Regions from separate parts of the Staphylococcus sp. 510 genome, predicted to be linked through region 2. Evidence: riboswitches for the same ligand, from Rfam matches in the RefSeq annotation. Region 2 holds a riboswitch; each other region holds the start of a gene.
The links. Region 2 has a riboswitch for thiamine pyrophosphate ahead of AC2D8K_RS09615 (thiamine phosphate synthase). Riboswitches for the same ligand answer to the same signal wherever they lie in the genome.

Region 1 (7,068 bases), on a different contig from region 2:
TGCATTTGAACTTAATGCCGTTGCTACACTTAACCTACGTTTTTGACCCATTGATAATTCGTAAGGATGTTGATTTTTAACATTGGTTAAGTCTAGTAAATCTAATAAGTCGAGGGTTTTAGATTCTGCAATAGATGAATCTAAATGGTTAAAATGAATCAATATTTCATCATAGACAGAGTTAGTGATAAATTGAAGTTCTGGATTCTGATACACAAGATACATGTGCTTTGCAGCATCTTTAATTTTACGCAATTCCTGACCTTGAAATGTCATTACGCCTTTATATTTGATTAATTGTAATATGGATTCTAATAATGAGGTTTTACCAGTACCATTTTGACCAGTTATCGTGATCCACTCACCTGAATGAATAGCTAATTGATCCACTTTGAATAAATCTTTCTTATTACGAATAACAGCACCATTTTCAAATTTAAATAATGGCGCTTCAGATGAGGGAGCCATATATTTAGGCTCAGGAGCGTAATGCCATGCATTTGGATGCCACACGCCGTATTCACTAAGTAAATGTTCATAATGCTTTAAAATATGATTTGGCGTATCATCAGCAATAATTTGTCCTTCATAGTTCATTAATAAAACTCTATCCACATGTTGCCAAATATGTTCGACCTTATGTTCGACTATAAGTACTGTTTGGTCTTTCCAGAGCTTGATTAAACGTTGCCATAAATCTGATGTCGCATTAACATCTAACATTGCAGTGGGTTCATCTAAAAATAGCGTATCTGCTTGTTGTAATATGGTTTCAACTATAGCTAATTTTTGCTTCATACCGCCACTTAATTGATTGATTTGTGTATTTTCGTTTACATTTAAATTTACTGATGCTAATGCTTTGCTGATGGCTTCATCCATATCTTGTCTTGGCACTTGTCTGTTCTCTAAAACAAAGGCAAGTTCTTCATAAACTTTAGGCATACAAAATTGTGAATCCGGATCTTGGAAGATAACTCCATTATGCTGATTGATTTGCAATTCGTCATATTTCATAGGTAATTCTATTAAATTGGGTACAATACCACTTAATACATTTAAAAGTGTACTTTTACCAGAACCGGACGGTCCTAGTAAAAGTACTTTTTCTTTATCTTTAATTTCTATATTTAGATTATCAAAAATTTTTCGATATCCATTAGGATATTTCAAACGTAAATTTGTAACTTTCAACACTTTTAAGTCCCCTTATAATGTATCGTAATCATCTTTAGAAGCGGGTCTGAATACTTTAGTTACACCAGTTTGATCCAATGCTTTAACCAATAAATAAGATAATAAACCAGCAATGATAATGCCACTAATCGCACGGAAAACAATGAATAAAATTAAGTTCCATCCAGCAACTTCATTTAAATAACCATAAAAATAGTCGACTGGGAATGAAATAAGTGCAGTCACTAATCCCGCAAGCATAGCTACCATGACTGAACGAGACTGGTATTTGAATATAGCAAAGACAATCTCACAAGCTAAACCTTGTAGTAGGGCATAGATGATTGTAGGTATATCAAATTTACCCATCACAATTGTTTCACCGGCACCTGCAGCAAACTCAGCAAGTAAGGCGATACCTGGCTTAGGAATAATTAAATAACAAACAATCGCAGCCATAAACCATACACCATATGTTAATTGTTCAAGGTGTAAACCAGCGACTTGTGCAACATTATAAAATAGCCACCATAAGTTATAAATAATGGCAAAAATGACAGAGATAAGTACTGTTACTAATATCTCAGAAAGCTTTAAACCTTTTGACATAAAAACATCCTCCTAAAAAAAACGCACAACCATCTCTAGGAAAGTTGTGCGTAAAACATAAGAATATGATTCAACATACGATTATCATCTTTGTTAATTACACTTTCCTACGCTAGTATCTAGCTAGATCAGGTTCAAAGGGTTTGAGGGTTAACCTCATCTCAGTTCAAAACACCCCTAGTGCGTTTATTATTTTAATTTGTCTTTAATGTATGATTTTTCATGTGGATTGTCAAGTTAATAAAATATACAATAAATTAATATTTTTATATGATGTGTGCTTATGAAAGCTCTAAGTCAGTCAATACGTAGTATTAAATATAAAATAGCACAAAGATAATTTAAAATTTCAAATCATCTTTGTGCTATTATTTTTTGTATTTATGTCCCAAATTCATCGTTATTATAGAATATTGGATGATCTAATCGTTAAATAGTCAATTAGTAATTAATTTAATGCGTCATCAATATCTTTTTTAGTTTGTTCTGTATCATTTGTTTTTTCTTCTTTTTGTTCTTTTAATTTCTCTTCTGCTTCTTTGGCTTTTTCAGCTGATTTTTTTGCAAATTCTTCGTTACTCATAATAAATCCACCCCTAATTGTGTTTTATTGTTTACATACACCTTTTACCCAGTTATGCTAATAATAAACTTTTCTAGGTCTATAGACGTATTTAATGATTTATTAAAGACAAGAATAAGTTCTTCATATATAATAACTTTTGAGGTGAATAGTATGTCTTTTCTTAAGAAACACACCGAGATTATATTTAGTTATATCATCGGTATCGTTTCACTTTTCACAGGACTCATTATATTAATTAACTTACCGCTTATTAAACAATTAAATGGAGATAAGAAGGTAAATACACATGTGTATAATATATGGGAATTCCTGAACGCATTTTTCGCTGAAATAATTAAAGTGATGAGTAGATTTATCGGGGGTTTCCCAATTGTAAGTGCCATAATTATTATATTATTTGGTATCTTAGTAATGTTACTAGGTCATACGTTATTTAGAACAATTAAGTATGATTATGATATTTCAATTTTCTTCTTAGTCATAGGGATAATGTATTTCTTAATTACTCTAGTTCTTATGATGCAAGTATATGGGTTCTTTGGTATCGTATTTATTATTCCGTTCATCATACATATCGGTTATATTGTATATAAAGATGAATTGAATAGTGATAATCGAAAGAGTCATTATATGTGGATTATCGTATCATATGGTATCAGTTACCTTATTACGCAAATTGCATTACATGGTCGTATAGATGCTAATGAAATTGAATCTATTGACATCTTAAGTGTTAATATATTCTTTATTATTATGTGGTTATTAGGACAAATGTCAATTTGGAACTTCTTGTTCTTAAGACGTGCGCTACCGCTTACGAAACAAGAATTAGGTGAAGAAGAACCTGAATTATCAAGAACAAGTAAAGGTAATGTCTCGAATCAAACTAAAGTTCACTTAAAACAACTACAAGATAAGACAACAGAATATGCACGTAAAACAAGAAGAAGTGTTGATTTAGAAAAAATTAGAGTTAAAAGGGATAAATTTAAAGAAAAAGTAAAAAATATTGTTGATATCCAAGAAGATGATATTCCACATTGGATGAGAAAGCCAAAATGGATAAAACCAATGTATGTTGAAATTTTCTGTGGTGTAGTTATTTTCTTCTTTACATTTTTAGAATTTAACAACAGAAACGCATTGTTCTTATCTGGAGAATGGGAATTATCACAAACGCAATATGTGATAGAATGGGTAACATTATTGTTACTTTTATTTATTATCATAGTTTATATTGCTACAACACTTACTTATTTCTTAAGAGGTAAATTTTACTTCTTACAATTATTTATGGGAAGTATCTTATTCTTTAAATTATTAACTGAATTCATTAATATTATGGTTCACGGATTATTATTATCTGTATTTATTACGCCAACTTTATTGCTTATGTTACTAGCAATGATTGTTGCTTATTCATTACAGTTAAGAGATAAACCAAAAGAGTAATTAAAAAACATTTAACAAATTAATTTAAACAAATCACACGTGTTATGGGGTGGGTTACAATTCCTTCTTTAATCGATCGAATTGTAAGCCCACTCTTTTTTGTTAGAAAATAGGACATCCTAGCATTCTTTGTTAAAATAATAAATGAATCATTCAATTAGTAATTATATATAATGTAAAATGCATTTACGAATCAGCATAGCAATATGACGGTTGAAGAAATTAAATGTATAAAAGAGAGGTTAGTGTAATAAATGAAGATTGCAACTTTAAATAGAGGTAAAGAATCAAAATATCAAAATCAATATCCATTAATTGATGAAGAAGATATTTATGCCCAAGATCATCTAAAAGAAGGTGATTTATTCAAATTAGTCGATGGAAAAGAACAATATATAGCAACGGCTTATGTAGGTAGACAGCATAAAGGTTTAGGTTGGGTGTTAAGTTATGATCCATCCGAAGATATTAACACATCGTTTTTTAAACGATTATTTGAAAAAGCTTTAGCAGAACGAGAATATTACTATCACATAGATGGTACGAATGCTTTTAGATTGTTCAATGCTGAAGGTGATGGTGTTGGCGGCTTAACTATCGACAACTATGATGGCCATTTATTAATTCAATGGTATTCGAAAGGTATTTATAAATTTAGGTATCATATTTTAGAAGCTATCAAAATTGTTTTTGAATATCAGTCTATATACGAAAAAATGCGTTTTAAAGATACTGAATACACAGGTGGTTTTGTTGAGGGAGAACAACAAACATTTCCAATTGTAATTGAAGAGAACTTTACGTTTTATAATGTGGATTTAGATGACGGCTTAATGACAGGTATCTTCTTAGACCAAAAAGAAGTAAGAAAGAAATTACGTGATCAATTTTCAGTGGGGCGTCATCTTTTAAATGTGTTCAGCTATACAGGCGCTTTTTCTGTCGTATCAGCAACTAAGGCTAAAACAACGACAAGTGTAGATTTAGCTAATCGTTCAAGAGGACTAACCGAAGAGAATTTTGGGCTTAATGCCATTGATCCTAAATCACAATATATTTATGTCATGGATACATTTGATTTTTATAATTATGCAAATCGACACGGGCATCAATATGACACAATTGTCATTGATCCACCAAGCTTTGCACGAAATAAAAAGAAAACATTTTCAGTACAAAAAGATTACGACAAATTAATTAATGGCGCCTTAGAAGTATTAGCACCAAAAGGGACATTATTATTATGTACCAATTCGAGTGTCTTTTCTTTAAAAGCGTTTAAAAATGTTATTAAAACAACACTAGAAGAAGCTGAAGTTGATTATGAAATCAAAGAAGTGATGGGATTACCTAAAGATTTTAAAACACATCCACATTACAAACCTTCAAAATATTTGAAAGCAATTTTTGTTAATATTGAGCATTAAATAGTTGTATTCTGGGTATAGAGTCTTATTGAAATAAGATTCATGGGAGTGTGAATTAGATGAGCATTAGAAATAAAATGACGAATAGAGTTACAAATACAGTTGGTAATAAAGTATTAAATATTGAAGAAATCAAAGAAAAAAGTAATTTACCTGTGACTCAAAATGAGTTACAACAAAGACGTGCACAAGCAGAAAATCTCGTTAAAAAGAAATCTTTATTATCATCAGGAATGAGTGTAGTACCAATTCCTGGATTGGACTTTGGTGTTGATATAAAATTAATGAGAGATATCATTAGTGATGTCAATAAAATTTATGGACTAGATCATAAACAAGTCAATTCATTGAGTGATGATGTTAGAGAACGAATCATGTCTGCAGCAGCCATTCAAGGTAGTCAATTTATTGGTAAAAAATTAACCAATGCACTTATGAAAGTAGTGATTAAAGATGTAGCGAAACGAACTGCAGCTAAACAAACTAAATGGTTCCCATTTGTAGGACAAGCAGTTTCAGCATCAATTAGTTATTACTTTATGAAAAAATTAGGTCAAGATCATATTGAAAAATGTGAAAAAGTCATCAAAGAGTTACTTTAAGGGATATAATTTGTTAAAAAATTGTAGAAATATACTGAAACCGGTTTTAAACAAATTGAATTTAACTATTGGTTTTGGTAAAGTTAAGGTATAAAAATTTATGTTAGATTGTAAGTATATTGAAGATTCTAACTTATAGAAGGAGAAATAAATTATGGAACAAAAATCATATGTAATTATCGACGAAACAGGAATCCACGCTCGCCCAGCTACAATGTTGGTACAAACAGCTTCAAAATTTGATTCAGATATTCAATTAGAATATAACGGTAAAAAAGTAAACTTAAAATCAATCATGGGTGTTATGAGTTTAGGTGTAGGTAAAGATGCTGAAATTACAATTTATGCTGACGGTAGCGATGAGGCAGATGCAATCGAATCTATCAGTGATGTCTTATCAAAAGAAGGTTTAACTAAGTAATATGTCTAAATTAATTAATGGTATTGCTGCATCTGATGGTGTAGCAATCGCTAAAGCTTACTTAATAGTTGAGCCAGATTTATCTTTCGACAGCAGTGAGACAATCACTGATGTTGAAGGTGAAACTAGCAAATTCAATAACGCTATCGAAGCATCTAAAATTGAATTAACTAAAATAAGAAATAATGCAGAAGTTCAATTAGGCGCTGATAAAGCTGCCATTTTTGATGCGCATTTACTTGTTTTAGATGATCCAGAATTAATTCAACCAATTCAAGATAAAATTAAAAACGACCATGTTAATGCTGCTACAGCATTAAATGAGGTTACAACTCAATTCATTACTATATTTGAATCAATGGATAATGAATACATGAAAGAACGTGCAGCAGACATTAGAGATGTATCTAAACGTGTGTTAGCACATATTCTTGGTGTTGAATTACCAAACCCAAGTATGATTGATGAAAGTGTTGTTATTATTGGTAATGACTTAACACCTTCTGATACTGCACAGTTAAATAAAGAATTCGTTCAAGGGTTTGTAACGAATATTGGTGGTAGAACAAGTCACTCTGCGATTATGAGTCGTTCATTAGAAATCGCAGCTGTAGTTGGTACTAAATCAATCACTAAAGAAGTTAAACAAGGCGATATGATTATCGTTGATGGTTTAACTGGTGATGTTATTATCGATCCTACAGAAGATGAAGTTATCGCTTATCAAAATAAACGTGAACGTTTCTTTGAAGATAAACAAGAATTACAAAAATTACGTGATGCTGATACAGTAAC
Region 2 (7,068 bases):
ACTAATCATTCGCAAACTTAAGCAAATGCTAGTGTTTCACTTGCATCTTTACGTTCTTTTTGACTATTATTTTGAATCTTCATTAAGCCTGACTTAATATAATTATATTGTGGTAAATCGGTTAAATCTTTCACTTCTAAATGAGAGTGTAATTCAAAATGCTTAGCAATATTTTCAAAGATAGCTAAGTATTCGCCCATTTGTTGATCGTCAATTCTTGTTCGATTTTTATCATTCAAGGCTCTACTTAACATAAAACTAATTTCTTCTAAGGCGAATATACTTGGGTAGTAATATTGAATGACTGATTTATTACTAAACAATTCACCGTTTGCTGCGTTATACATTTGTGTCATATTGTTTAATCTTACTGATAAGATTAGATTTAAATGTTTTTCTTGTTCCTCATTTTTATATTCATTGCTGGAGAATAAATAATGGAAAAATTTCGCTTCTTGTCTCACAACATCTGCAATGGTGTTCGGTAATAATGCGGATGCCGTACGTTGTCCTAGTATAAATAAACCAAGTAATGCAATGGCAACCCCCATAGCCACGTCAACAATACGCGGGAAGGCAATGGATATGGATAAGTTTTGCGATGCCAAACCATTCAATAAGATAACTTGTATCGTAATAAATATAACTGCAAAGGTATAGTTAACACCGACAAATGCTTCTGTCATCATCGCACCGAAGCCCATTAATATCACTGCTAGTGGTGCTGGTACCGTGAAGGCTAAAATACCTGACAGTACTACTACACCCAGTAACGTACCTAAACTTCTGGCCATACCTCGTTCTAATGTGTGAATCGTTGATGTTCCTAATAATAAAGTATGTGCAGAAAGCGGAATCCAATATGCTTTATCAAATCCAAAGAATAAAGCTACAAAGATAGCCACTGCAATGATTACTGTATATCGTAATGTGTTTCTAAACACAAGTGAATCTAACGTTAAATTTTGTATAATACGTTTGCTATATAGAGGTTTACGGATGTTTGCCTCATGTTCTAAATGTTCAGAATCTGCGTGAGCAATTTCGTCAATTTTTAATATATGACTGATTAAGTTTTCAAATTCTGGACTTACATCTACTTCTTTTTTCCAGGTTTGATGGTTACTAGATGGATGACGTATCTTATCAATGATAAAATCTAACATTTCAATCAGTTCATTTGGTAATGGGCGTGTGCCCTTTTCATTTAATTCGAGTAATTCTGAGTAAATACCTTGTGCTGACGTATGTAGTAATAGTAACTTTTGAAATCTTGTACTTAACTTACCATTACTAGAAGATGATGTGATGAGTAATTTGTCAGATGCTTTAAAGGCAGATACTGCAGATGTAGCCACTTTCTTAAATTCTTCTGGCTCATTGTAATTTTTCATTAAATCTTGAATTACTTTAAAGTCCGAATTAATGGCACTGTCTTCAGTTCTTTCTTTTTTCATATATACGGTTAGGATTACGACTAATGTTGCAAATGCACCACCAATAAGAATACCAAGTCCTCTCACTAATGCTTGATCAGGTGCAATGGGTAAGTTCATTGGTAAACAAAATGTCACGATGAAGAATGTTGATGATGGGCCAGCAATTTTTAATGCTGTGAATATATAAAATGGCACCACCGTTACAACTAGTAGTAAAATACCAAAAATGAGTGGTTGGGCAGCTGTCAATGTCCCTAATATCATACAAACTGCGAAAGCTAACGAACAAAGTACCACCGTTCTAATCATAGATTGTGGCGATCCTTTAAAAACATAAATATGCGCTAAAGTACCAGTAGCAATAAGTAAACCAAATGAGAAAAATCCAAAATAATAACCTAATAACGCAGGTATAATCATTAGTAAACCTTGTCTGATCCCTTTAAACGTATCAATCTTAGATCGATTAAAATAAAATACTGTCTTTAAGAAACTCTTCAAAACATGCTCTCCTTTCTATTTTTATTATTTGAACATAAATAAGAGAACGGAAAGGTTCTCATTTCAATTTTGAAATCAGCTTTATTCCGCTCTCTATGGCGTTAATTTATCGGATGTATTGCTTGCAATTCATCAAAACACAAAAACTATTATAACATTTCTCTCTTACTTTGATGAATAATTCCCTTTATACCGATATAAATATTTATTTAACTTGCTGAGCCACTTCAATTACTGGAGCTTCAACTACAAAGTTACCAATCTCATTTTTAAACATTTGTAAGTGCTCAGACTCATTATGTGACTTAATAGCCGCTTCATCTACATAGTTCTCAACTACGATAAATATATTTCTATCTTGCACATCTTCATAATGGCTATAGAATAATACGCCTTCCTCTTTTCTTGATTCGGAAACTAAATGTTCCATAAGTTTTAAATATTCATCACGTTTTTCTTCTGATATTTTTATTTTTGCATTAATTATCATCATTCGAATCACACCTTCCTATACTATAATTATGCACTTATTAAAATATAAAAAGCAATAAATGAGTTTGACACAAGGTATTGAAACCTTATTTTTACTCATTTATTGCTTGGATTTAAAACCAACAAACTATTTAACTGATTGATGTTCATCTATGACTAATGGTTGATCTGGTTTAACGAAGAACCACATGATAATCGCTAATATTGCTGGAATAATTAATAATTGGAACGTCATACTCCAACCAAGTTGTTCAACAAATGCACCTGCTAAAAATGGACTTGTTAAAGCACCAATGTTCCCCCATAAATTCATCCAACCTGATACTGTACCAGAGAAGTTACGACCTAAGTCTGTCGCTGCGGCCCAACTCATACCCATAGACATACCGACGCCACCTAAGCCGAGAGATAACCAGAATATAGTGACATATAAGTTTTCAGTATGTACTGCAAAAAAGATTGATATTGAAAAGACTACAAATCCAAGAATCGCAATGACGCCACGCGCGACGAAACGAGATTTACCAGTATTTAAAATCTTATCTGAAATCGCGCCACCAGATAAAATTAAGAAGAACATTAATAACCATGGTAATGAACTAATTGACATATCTTTAAAATCAACATGGTATTGTTCTGTTAAATATGTTGGTAACCAAATTAAGAATAATGTAATGACGAATTGTACTACAAAGTACTGAATCGCAATCGCATAAAAACTAAAGTGAGTTAAGAAACGTTTCCAAGGTGGTAGTGATTTATCAGTATCTACTATGTCTCTATGTTCAGTAATAAATCGTTTTTCGGCTTCATTGACCATTTTGTGTTGTTCAGGTAAGTCTTTAGCAATAATCGCCCAAAGTACTGCCATCACAATGCCGACTGCACCAAAAATATAAAAGACAGCTTGCCAATTAAATGCATTAACAATTGCAATCGTGACAATCGGTGCTAATACAGGACCAAAATATGAACCTGCTAATAACGCACTTGATGCTCTTCCTTTTTCATTTTTAGCAAACCAATAAGAATTGAACACTGCATTAGACGGATACATAGGTGCTTCTCCCACACCAAATAAAAATCTAACAAAATATAATAAACCATGATGCTTAATCATACCTGTGAGAATTGTGAAAGCACTCCACCATACTAAAGCAATCGTAATCATCTTACGAGGTCCAAATTTCTCTGCTAACATCCCTGAAGGTACTTGCATTAACGCATAACCTAATGAGAAAAATGACGCTAATAAACCAAATTGTGTTTTTGTTAAATGTAAATCTTCCATCATTGGTACTGCAATATATGAGATATTAGATCTATCCATATAGGCTATAACGCCAATGAGAAAGAATGCAATCGCAAAAAACCAACGAACGTTACTTCTTTTTTTATCCATTTCTTTTCCTACTTCCCATAATGATATGTTATTTCTATGTGTTGTCGTTAAGTTTCAGAAATTCCAAATGATGACTGTTTAACTTCTAATCACACATCTATTAAATTCTTGTAGCGCTACAATTTTTATTATAATAGCACGAAATGGAAACGGTTACAATATAAAATTAAAAAATATTCATTATTTATTCAATAAAAATTAACAATACTTACATTTAATTTTCACTATTTAAATAAGCGATTCAATTTCATTTACATCTTCATCTAAATTGATTATTTACATGTACTTATTTTTCATTAAAAGCTAATTATAGATGGTTGCCATGTTTGATACCGACACTAAAAAATAGTAAACTGTATGTAAATTGAAAGCGCTATTCCATCCATACAATTAAATATAAATCCACTGGAAGTGCCTTTGTTTAAGGCTGAGAGTAAAGATGTGACTTTATAATTCCTAGAACCTGATCCAGTTTGTACTGGCGTAGGGAAGTGGCATAGCTATGAATTTAAAGTACTCATTAGCAATTTAACGCTATTTCCCTACTATGTGGAAATAGCGTTTTTTTTGTTGAGGTGATGTATATATTTATTGCGATAACTTATTATAAAGAACTGTCATTACAGGATTTAAAGCATTTTATGACTATAGAGCCGGCCATTGATGGCTTACTCTTTAGAACGCCTATGTCTACTTTGGCGTTACAACGATTTATTACACGACTCATTGCAGTAGGATTTCCCAAAGATAAAATAATGATTCACAGTAATCTTAACTTACTCAAAGCTTTAAATTTGCAGTGTATTCATTTTAAAGAAAATGACAAACGCGCATTTTTATTAAAACAACAATATCCTGAGTTAATCGTCGGTATGTCAACGCATAATATTGAAATGGTTAAGCAATGTCATGCGCATCAATTAGATTATGTCTTTTTCGGTCATATATTCTCTACATCGTCGCACCCAGGTGAACCACCACGAACAAATCAAGAGATTCATGACGTATTCAAGATTGATATGCCTATTTATGCTATAGGCGGAATTTCCCCGTCCACCATTTCACAATTACCTACAGGATTTGATGGTCTATGTGCAATTTCATTTTTTATGACCTCTACTGTTAGTGACATTAACTCTTTAAAAAGGAAGTGGCATTCTCATGCATGATGTTCTTATTATTGGTTCCGGTGTTATAGGTATGTCGATAGCTCGACAACTAAGCCAATCACATTTAGATATTGCTATTGTAGACCGAGATATACCCGGTATGCATGCCTCTTATAAAGCTGGTGGCATGTTAGGCGCTCAAAATGAGTTCACAACTGATAGTGAATTATTTCAATTAGCAGTAGCCTCTAGGTCTTTATTCCCAGAATTAAGTGATGCCCTCTACCATGAAACTGGCATCGACATTGAATTTCAACAATCTGGATTAATTAAAATGGCATCTTCAACCAAAGACGTAGAACGGTTAACTCAACAATATGACTTCCTTAGATCCAAAGATCCTAGCGTTGAGCTACTCTCAGATGATGCGTTATTTAACCTTTCAAATGGTCATATTGAACCAACTGACTTAGCTATATATATTCCAAAAGATGGCCAAATCAACGCTAATCACTATACTAAAGCTTTATTACAATCAGTGATTCAACGAGGTGTGCATCGCTATTATCAAACAGAAGTACAACACATTCATCACAATAATGGTTATTACACAGTTACAACTCATCAAAGCGATATTCATGCTAAAAAAGTAATTGTGGCAGGTGGTGCTTGGTCTACTCAGCTATTAAAAGATTACGCTATACCAAGACAAGTGATTGGTGTTAAAGGTGAGGTATTATTAGTTGAACAACCCTCACTTAAATTAAATCATACTGTGTTCATGACAAATGGCTGCTATATCGTTCCAAAGGAAAAACATCGCTACTTAATTGGAGCGACAAGTGAATTCAACAATTATAGTGTCGGTAATAGTGAGGTTGGTATTTCATGGCTACTCAAACATGCTCAACAACGTATACCTGAGCTATCGCATAGTCATATTCTTAAACAATGGTCAGGCATAAGACCTTACACAGAACATGAATTACCTATCATGGATCAAATTGATGACGGTTTATTTATCATCACTGGTCATTATCGAAACGGTATACTGTTATCCCCTATTATCGGTCAAGATATTGCCAATTGGCTATTATCCGGAATTAAACCAGCAGGCTATTCAGCATTTAGTTTATCAAGGAGTGAGCAAAATGAAGTGTATCATTAACGGAGATTTATTTACTTTTGAACATGAAGATTCGATTACACGCATATTAGAATCCTTAGAATTAGACCCTCAACGTGTAGTAGTTGAACATAATCAATCTTTAATTAAGCAAGACGATTTTGACAATCAAATGGTCAGAGAAGATGATCGTTTAGAACTATTAGAATTTGTAGGAGGCGGATAATATGTTAAAAATAGGTCATTTAGAATTAAAATCTCGATTATTATTAGGTACAGGCAAATTCGAGGATGAAGAAACGCAATCCAAAGCAATTAAAGCAGCCGAAACAAACGTATTAACATTTGCAGTTAGACGTATGAATTTATACGATAAAAACCTTCCAAATCCACTAGCTAATGTGAACTTAAAAGATTTCATTACATTTCCAAATACTGCAGGTGCCAAAACCGCTGAAGAAGCCATTCGTATTGCAGAAATTGCAAACCACGCTGGTGTATGCGACATGATTAAAGTCGAGGTCATTGGTGATGATGAAACATTATTACCTGACCCCTTTGAAACGTATGAAGCTTGTAAAGTGCTATTAGATAAGGGGTATATCGTCTGTCCTTATATCTCTAATGATCTTGTGTTAGCTAAAAAGTTAGAAGCATTAGGTGTCCATGCGGTAATGCCATTAGCGTCACCTATTGGTACAGGTAGAGGGATCAATAATCCACTTAATCTAAGTTATATTATTCAAAATGCTAACGTCCCTGTCATTGTAGATGCCGGTATTGGTTCACCCAAAGATGCCTGTCAAGCGATGGAATTGGGTGCAGATGCTATTCTATTAAATACGGCTATATCTGCAGCTAAGGATCCTATTAAAATGGCCGAAGCTATGAAATTAGGAATTCAAGCAGGTAGACTGTCATATGAAGCTGGTCGTATTCCTGTTAAATATACAGCACAAGCATCAAGTCCTACAGAAGGTTTAGGCTTCTTATAATGTC
Region 3 (7,068 bases), on a different contig from region 2:
AAGGGCATTTTCCAGATTATGCTGTAATGCCTGGTGTATTAATTACAGAAGCATTGGCCCAAACTGGTGCAGTGGCTATGTTAAATAGTGAAGAAAATAAAGGTAAGATTGCGCTTTTTGCAGGTATAGATAAATGTCGTTTTAAAAGACAAGTAACTCCTGGTGATACACTTATGTTAGAAGTAGAAATAACAAAAATTAAAGGACCAATTGGTAAAGGTACTGCTAAAGCAACAGTAGATGGTCAATTAGCATGTAGTTGTGAATTAACTTTTGCAATTCAAGATGCTAAGTAAAACAAAACCTACACTCATGTTTGAACATGAGTGTAGGTTTTTGAATTTACCTCTCGAATTTTTCATCTTTAAGTTTAGGCTTAGATTGCATCATACGGTTAAATGTTTTCTTTAGTTCTTCACCAGTTAGCCCATCATCTACTAATTCTTCTAGTAAGCTTTCTGCGTAGACTTGTCTAAGGGTATAAATATGACATTCGAATACTATTGACATAGTCTTTTCAAACTGAGTTACACTTTTCACAGTAGCATCAAATAATGCTGGATCATTGGCAGGTCTTGTTATGACCACACGTATATCTAACAATTGATCACTATCCATATAATCTTTAAATGTATGATAGTGTTCATTAGAAATGACAATTTCTAAAAGCCATCCTGTTCCACTACCTTCCTTATTTATAATCACGCCATCTTCTAATTCATATTCGGTTACACCGCCATTTTCACTTACAATTTGAAAACGTACAGCTTTAAATGTCTTCATAAAGTCCACATCCCATTTATTTATATATTTACAAAAAGTGATTTATTATTAATCAACTGATTTAAATATTGATTATTTTCTTTAAATATATCAAATATGAAGGGTGAATAGCTATATCTTTCGATAAAATAGCTTTTTGACGGTATAAAGAGATGTGATTATTATATAACTTAAGAGGAGGTGACACATGTTAAATAAAATAGTTTTAGTTGGTAGACTTACAAAGGATGCCCAAATTTATGAAAAGGAGGAAGGTAGTAAAGTAGCAACATTTTGCGTTGCTACGGAAAGAAATTATAAAGATCAGAATAATGAAATCGCATGCGATTATCTATATTGCAAAGCCTTTGGGAAAACAGCTACGAATATTGAAAAGTTTACATCTCAAGGATCTTTAGTAGGTATTACTGGCCAAATGCGATCACGTAAGTATGAAAAAGATAATCAGACACATTTTGTAACTGAAATTTATGTAGAAACAATTAAATTTATGTCCTCTAAGACAAAAGAATCCAATATCCTCTCTAATGAATATAATGAAGCACAAAATGAATGCTTCATATAGGTTAGACAGCCATTAATTATTCAATAACTCCCAATTATTTATACTTTTATCCTATCTTAATATAAATTATCATCTTTCAATTATACTCAAGCGACCTTTTTTAATTTTTTTAAATAGAAAAAGGTCGTTTTTGTATCCATATTTTACTTTAAAAATGACATATTTGCGTCAGAATTATCTGATAGATTTCATTTCTATTACATACATATCACAGATATATAACCTTTATAAACTGTCATGGCAGTTTTCAAAAGGTATATATATTAATATTACACCTCTAAACGATGTAATTAGGACGTAAAAAAAAGGCTTCCTTTTTTATTTGGCTGTAACCTGCAGTGTATTTATAGATGTTAAAGTTGTATTTGTAAATTAGTTAAAGAAAACAAATCACTTTTAGGAGGATTTTTTAATAATGAAAAAGACAATTATCGCATCATCATTAGCAGTAGGATTAGGCGTTGTAGCAGGTAACGCTGGACACGACGCACATGCAAGTGAAGCAAATATCAACGAAGCTGAATTAGCTCAAAAAGCACAATCAAATGATCAATCATTAAATGAAAGCCCTATCCAAGAAGGCGCTTATAACTATACATTCGATTATAATGGTTTCACATATCATTTTGAATCAGATGGTACAAACTTCTCATGGTATTTCCACCAATCTGGTCAATCAAATGAAGCTTCAAATACTCAAGCTCAACCACAACAAGATGTAAGTGAACAAGCTTCAGCATCAACTAACCAAACTTCTGCAGAAGAAGTAAGTAACCAACAACAATCAAACTCAGCTCAACCTGAACAAGTTTCAGCTCCACAAACTGAGCAAACTCAACAACCACAACAAGAAGCTACTACTTCAAACAATGAGTCAAGCTCAAGTGAAGCTTCAAGTGGTTCATCAGTAAACGTAAATGATCACTTAAAACAAATCGCACAACGTGAATCAGGTGGCGACATCCACGCTACAAACCCATCAACAGGTGCTTCAGGTAAGTATCAATTCTTACAATCTACATGGGATTCAGTAGCTCCAGCTGAGTACAAAGGTCAACCAGCTTCTAGCGCTCCTGAACATGTTCAAGACGCAGCAGCTCAAAAATTATACGATACAGCTGGCCCAAGCCAATGGGTAACTGCATAATTTAATTTTTATTAAACATCCTATCATTAGATAGGGTGTTTTTTTAGTTGGTAAATAGTTTGACTTAGTTATATGTTTATTAAAAGGTATATTGTTATACATTTTTTAATAATTGAATTTATGTGTTACATTTGCTATTGTAATAATTGAAAATGATTAAAAATAGAACTACTAGGGGCGCCTATAAAGGCTGAGATGAATTTAATTCAGACCCTTAAAACCTGATTTGGTTAGTACTAACGGAGGAAAGTAGTGTAACATATTAACGGTATTAGGTCGTGCCTTAATTTTGCTACTTTCCAGTTTGGAAAGTAGTTTTTTTATTTCAAGGAGGAAATTTTATGAGTTTTTCTAAAGATTTAAGAGTGGCAGCAGAACCTATTATTGAGGATATTTATAATGATGGTTTCATACAAGATTTATTACATGGTGAATTATCTAAACAAGCGGTAAGACAATATCTACGTGCAGATGCATCTTACTTAAAAGAGTTTGCTAATCTATATGCACTATTAATTCCTAAAGTGCATAATATGGATGACGTTAAATTTTTAGTGGAACAGATTGAATTTTTATTAGAAGGAGAAGTAGAAGCACATGAAATTTTAGCTTCATTCATAAATGAACCATATCATGAGATTGTTAAAGAAAAAGTATGGCCACCAAGTGGTGATCATTATATTAAGCATATGTACTATAATGCCTATGCACATGAAAATGCAGCATATACGATTGCAGCAATGGCACCATGTCCATATGTATATGCGGTAATTGGTAAAAGAGCGATAAAAGACAATCAACTTAATAAAGATTCAATTACGTCTAATTGGTTTGAATTTTATAGTACAGAAATGGATGCACTAGTAAATTTATTTGATGAATTAATGGATCGTTTAACAGAGAATTGTACTTCAGAAGAAAAAGAAGAGATTAAGGAGAATTTCTTACAAAGTACTATTCATGAAAGAAACTTTTTCAATATGGCCTACGTAGATGAAAAATGGAATTTTAGAGGTGACAAATATGAATAAACCTAAAATTGCTTTAACTATTGCAGGTACTGATCCAACTGGCGGTGCTGGAGTAATGGCTGATTTGAAGTCATTTCATTCTTGCGGCGTTTATGGAATGGCAGCAATAACGAGTATTGTCGCTCAAAATACGATGGGCGTAGAACATATTCATAATCTAGAGACATCATGGGTTAAAGAACAATTGGATAGTGTATTTAATGATGAACTTCCTCATGCAATTAAGACAGGGATGATTGCTACAGAAGAGACGATGCAATTAATCAAAAGTTATTTAGAAGATTATCCTACAATTCCATACGTGATTGATCCTGTTATGCTAGCCAAAAGTGGGGATTCGTTGATGGATGATCAAACCAAACAAAAGTTGCAAAGTACATTATTACCTTTAGCTGATGTTGTTACACCTAATATTCCAGAAGCGGAAGAAATCACTGGTATAAAGATTGATACTGAAGAAAACATTCGAAAAGCAGGAGATATATTTATCAATGACATTGGCAGCAAAGGTGTAATCATTAAAGGTGGACATTCTGCCGACTTAAATAATGCTAAAGATTTTTTATTTACAAAAGATGGCGTATACACATTTGAAGATGAACGATTTGATACTAAACATACTCATGGAACAGGTTGTACATTTTCAGCTGTCATTGCTGCTGAATTAGCTAAAGGTCGTAGTATTTATGAAGCAGTTGAAAAAGCTAAAACATTTATTTCTTTGAGTATCAAATATACCCCTGAGATTGGTAAAGGTCGTGGCCCAGTCAATCATTTTGCGTATCTAAAGAAAGTAGGTTTAGATGATGAATAATTTAGAAAAGCTTAGAAATGAGAATCCTTTAATTGTTTGTTATACGAACGATGTAGTTAAGAATTTTACTGCAAATGGTCTATTAAGTATTGGTGCAAGTCCGGCAATGAGCGAGGCACCAGAAGAGGCTGAAGATTTTTATCAAGTTGCAAGTGGATTACTAATTAATATTGGTACGCTTACGCATAATAATGAAGCAGATTTAATTAAGATAGGTAAAATTGCAAATCAACTTGGTACACCAATTGTTTTTGATCCTGTCGCAGTAGGAGCGTCACAATATAGAAAAGATTTTTGTAAAAACTTTTTAAGTGAAGTAAAAGTTGCAGTGATTAAAGGGAACGCTTCAGAAATATTGACACTCATTGATACCAATACAACAATGAAGGGGACTGATGGAGATAGTTCACTAAATGCAATAGAAATTGCCAAGAAAGCTCATCAAAAATATCACACTGCAATTGTAGTCACAGGTAAAGAAGATATTGTAGTTCAAGATGGCAAAGTGACTCAACTTTCAAATGGTTCTCCTATGTCTGCTAAAATTACAGGTGCTGGTTGCCTATTAGGTGGAATTATTACTAGTTTCTTATTTAGAAATAATCATCCTCAACAAGAAACACTTGTAGAAGCGGTTAGTTTTTATAATATAGCTGGTGAAATTGCTGAAAACGCAGATCATGTCAAAGGTCCTGGCTCATTTTTACCAGAATTACTAGATCAAATGTATTTATTGGATTATCAAACCTTTGAAAAATATGTTAGAAAAGAAGAGGTTGAATAAATGTCATTTAAAGCAACAGATTTAAAAATATATTTTATATGTGGCACCCAAGATATACCTGAACACCAAACTATTCAAGGTATCCTAACACAAGCTTTAGAAGCTGGCATTACGATGTTTCAATTTAGAGAAAAAGGTGATAAAGCTTTAACTGGCTTGAAGAAAGAAAAATTAGCTAAAGAATTACAAGCTCTATGTCAATCATATGATGTACCATTTATTGTTAACGATGATGTCTCATTAGCCAAGAGCATTAATGCTGATGGTATACATGTTGGTCAAGATGATGAAGATGTTCGAGCTCTTGCAAATGATTTTCAAGAAAAGATTATCGGTCTAAGTGTTGGAAATTTAAATGAGTATGAAAAATCAGATCTCACTAATGTTGATTACATCGGAGTTGGACCAATGTTTGAAACACCATCTAAAAGTGATGCTAGTGCTCCAGTAGGTCCAGATATGATTACACAGTTAAGACAAAAAATGGGTGATTTTCCTATGGTTGCTATTGGAGGTATTAATGAGGAGAATGTTGCCCTCATTGCAAATGCAGGTGCTGATGGCATTTCAGTGATTTCAGCAATTAGCAAAAGTAATAATATTGACAACACTGTTAATGAATTCAAGAAATATTTCAATTAATCTTTAATTTTTTCCACTTTTTGTTTTATCCTAGAGTATGAGTATGATAGAATAAATCCTATGTGAATATTACAATAGAGGTGGAAAAATGAAGAAAAAAGCGTTGCTACCTTTGTTTTTAGGTTTAATGGTCTTTTTAGCAGGCTGTGATTATTCAAAACCTGGAGCTCGTAGTGGATTTTTCTATAATACGTTCGTTGATCCAATGAAACACTTATTACAGTGGTTGGGTAACGATGTTTTACACAATGATTATGGTTTAGCTATTATCATTTTAGTATTTGTTATTCGTCTTGTGTTACTTCCATTCATGTTATCAAACTACAAAAATAGTCATATGATGCGTGAAAAAATGAAAGTTGCTAAACCTGAAGTAGATGGTATTCAGGAAAAGGTTAAACGTGCACGTACTCAAGAAGAGAAAATGGCTGCTAACCAAGAATTAATGGAAGTTTATAAAAAATATGATATGAATCCAATGAAGAGCATGTTGGGTTGTTTACCGATGCTAATTCAAATGCCTATTATCATGGGGTTATACTTTGTACTTAAGGACAAGTTAGTTAATGGCTTATCTGTACACCCTCATTTTTTATGGTTTAATTTAACTAAACCAGATATTTGGATTACAATTATTGCAGGTGTGCTTTACTTTATACAAGCATATGTTTCAAGTAAAACGATGCCTCAAGAACAACGTCAAATGGGTTATATGATGATGATTGTATCACCTATTATGATTATTTGGATTGCGTTAAGTTCAGCATCAGCATTAGGTTTATATTGGTCAGTCAGTGCAGCATTCTTAGTTGTACAAACACATTTTGCTAATATGTACTATTCTAAACTTGCTAAAAAAGAAGTTGAACCATTACTTGAAAAATTTGATCAAGACGGTAAGTCATCAAATAAAAAAGGTAAAAATACTCAAGTCGTATCTAAGAAAAATAAAAAATAATTTAAATAAACCAGCAAATCATTGATTTGCTGGTTTTTCTTATATATAGTGCCATTCGTCAAAAAACTGGGAAACGAATGACTTCATAAATTCATGACGTTGTGCTGCAATATGCTTAGCAGTTTGAGTATGCATTAAATCTTTAAGTTTAAATAATTTTTCATAAAAGTGTTTTATAGCAGAAGGTGGTAATTGTGTTAGAGTTGATTCACTAAAATCATTAGGCATTATTGTTTCCGTCCACATTGGTTCATTGAAATAACCTGCAAATTGAAATGTTCTAGCAATACCAATAGCACCAATGGCATCTAGACGGTCGGCATCTCTGACAATTTGACCTTCAG

Region 1: it holds a riboswitch for thiamine pyrophosphate, as region 2 does, so the genes downstream of both, AC2D8K_RS03810 (ECF transporter S component) here and AC2D8K_RS09615 (thiamine phosphate synthase) in region 2, are expected to answer to the same signal.
Region 3: it holds a riboswitch for thiamine pyrophosphate, as region 2 does, so the genes downstream of both, tenA (thiaminase II) here and AC2D8K_RS09615 (thiamine phosphate synthase) in region 2, are expected to answer to the same signal.

Annotation. Positions count from the first base shown of each region.
Region 1 is NZ_JBXVVK010000003.1:171,501-178,568, forward strand. It holds gene AC2D8K_RS03805 (ABC transporter ATP-binding protein) at 1-1,197, opposite strand, end outside; gene AC2D8K_RS03810 (ECF transporter S component) at 1,210-1,785, opposite strand; TPP riboswitch at 1,873-1,974, opposite strand; gene graF (glycopeptide resistance-associated protein GraF) at 2,234-2,368, opposite strand; gene auxA (lipoteichoic acid stability factor AuxA) at 2,522-3,823, shown strand; gene AC2D8K_RS03825 (class I SAM-dependent rRNA methyltransferase) at 4,078-5,250, shown strand; gene AC2D8K_RS03830 (DUF697 domain-containing protein) at 5,310-5,852, shown strand; gene AC2D8K_RS03835 (phosphocarrier protein HPr) at 6,007-6,273, shown strand; gene ptsP (phosphoenolpyruvate--protein phosphotransferase) at 6,275-7,068, shown strand, end outside.
Region 2 is NZ_JBXVVK010000011.1:91,389-98,456, reverse strand. It holds gene AC2D8K_RS09630 (FUSC family protein) at 18-1,940, opposite strand; gene AC2D8K_RS09625 (putative quinol monooxygenase) at 2,146-2,433, opposite strand; gene AC2D8K_RS09620 (pyruvate MFS transporter) at 2,560-3,834, opposite strand; TPP riboswitch at 4,232-4,341, shown strand; gene AC2D8K_RS09615 (thiamine phosphate synthase) at 4,413-5,003, shown strand; gene thiO (glycine oxidase ThiO) at 4,996-6,111, shown strand; gene thiS (sulfur carrier protein ThiS) at 6,095-6,295, shown strand; gene AC2D8K_RS09600 (thiazole synthase) at 6,297-7,064, shown strand; gene AC2D8K_RS09595 (HesA/MoeB/ThiF family protein) at 7,064-7,068, shown strand, end outside.
Region 3 is NZ_JBXVVK010000012.1:59,513-66,580, forward strand. It holds gene fabZ (3-hydroxyacyl-ACP dehydratase FabZ) at 1-296, shown strand, start outside; gene AC2D8K_RS09990 (YwpF-like family protein) at 343-783, opposite strand; gene AC2D8K_RS09995 (single-stranded DNA-binding protein) at 971-1,348, shown strand; gene AC2D8K_RS10000 (transglycosylase family protein) at 1,764-2,495, shown strand; TPP riboswitch at 2,659-2,760, shown strand; gene tenA (thiaminase II) at 2,837-3,526, shown strand; gene thiD (bifunctional hydroxymethylpyrimidine kinase/phosphomethylpyrimidine kinase) at 3,519-4,340, shown strand; gene thiM (hydroxyethylthiazole kinase) at 4,333-5,124, shown strand; gene thiE (thiamine phosphate synthase) at 5,125-5,766, shown strand; gene yidC (membrane protein insertase YidC) at 5,855-6,724, shown strand; gene AC2D8K_RS10030 (HD domain-containing protein) at 6,764-7,068, opposite strand, start outside.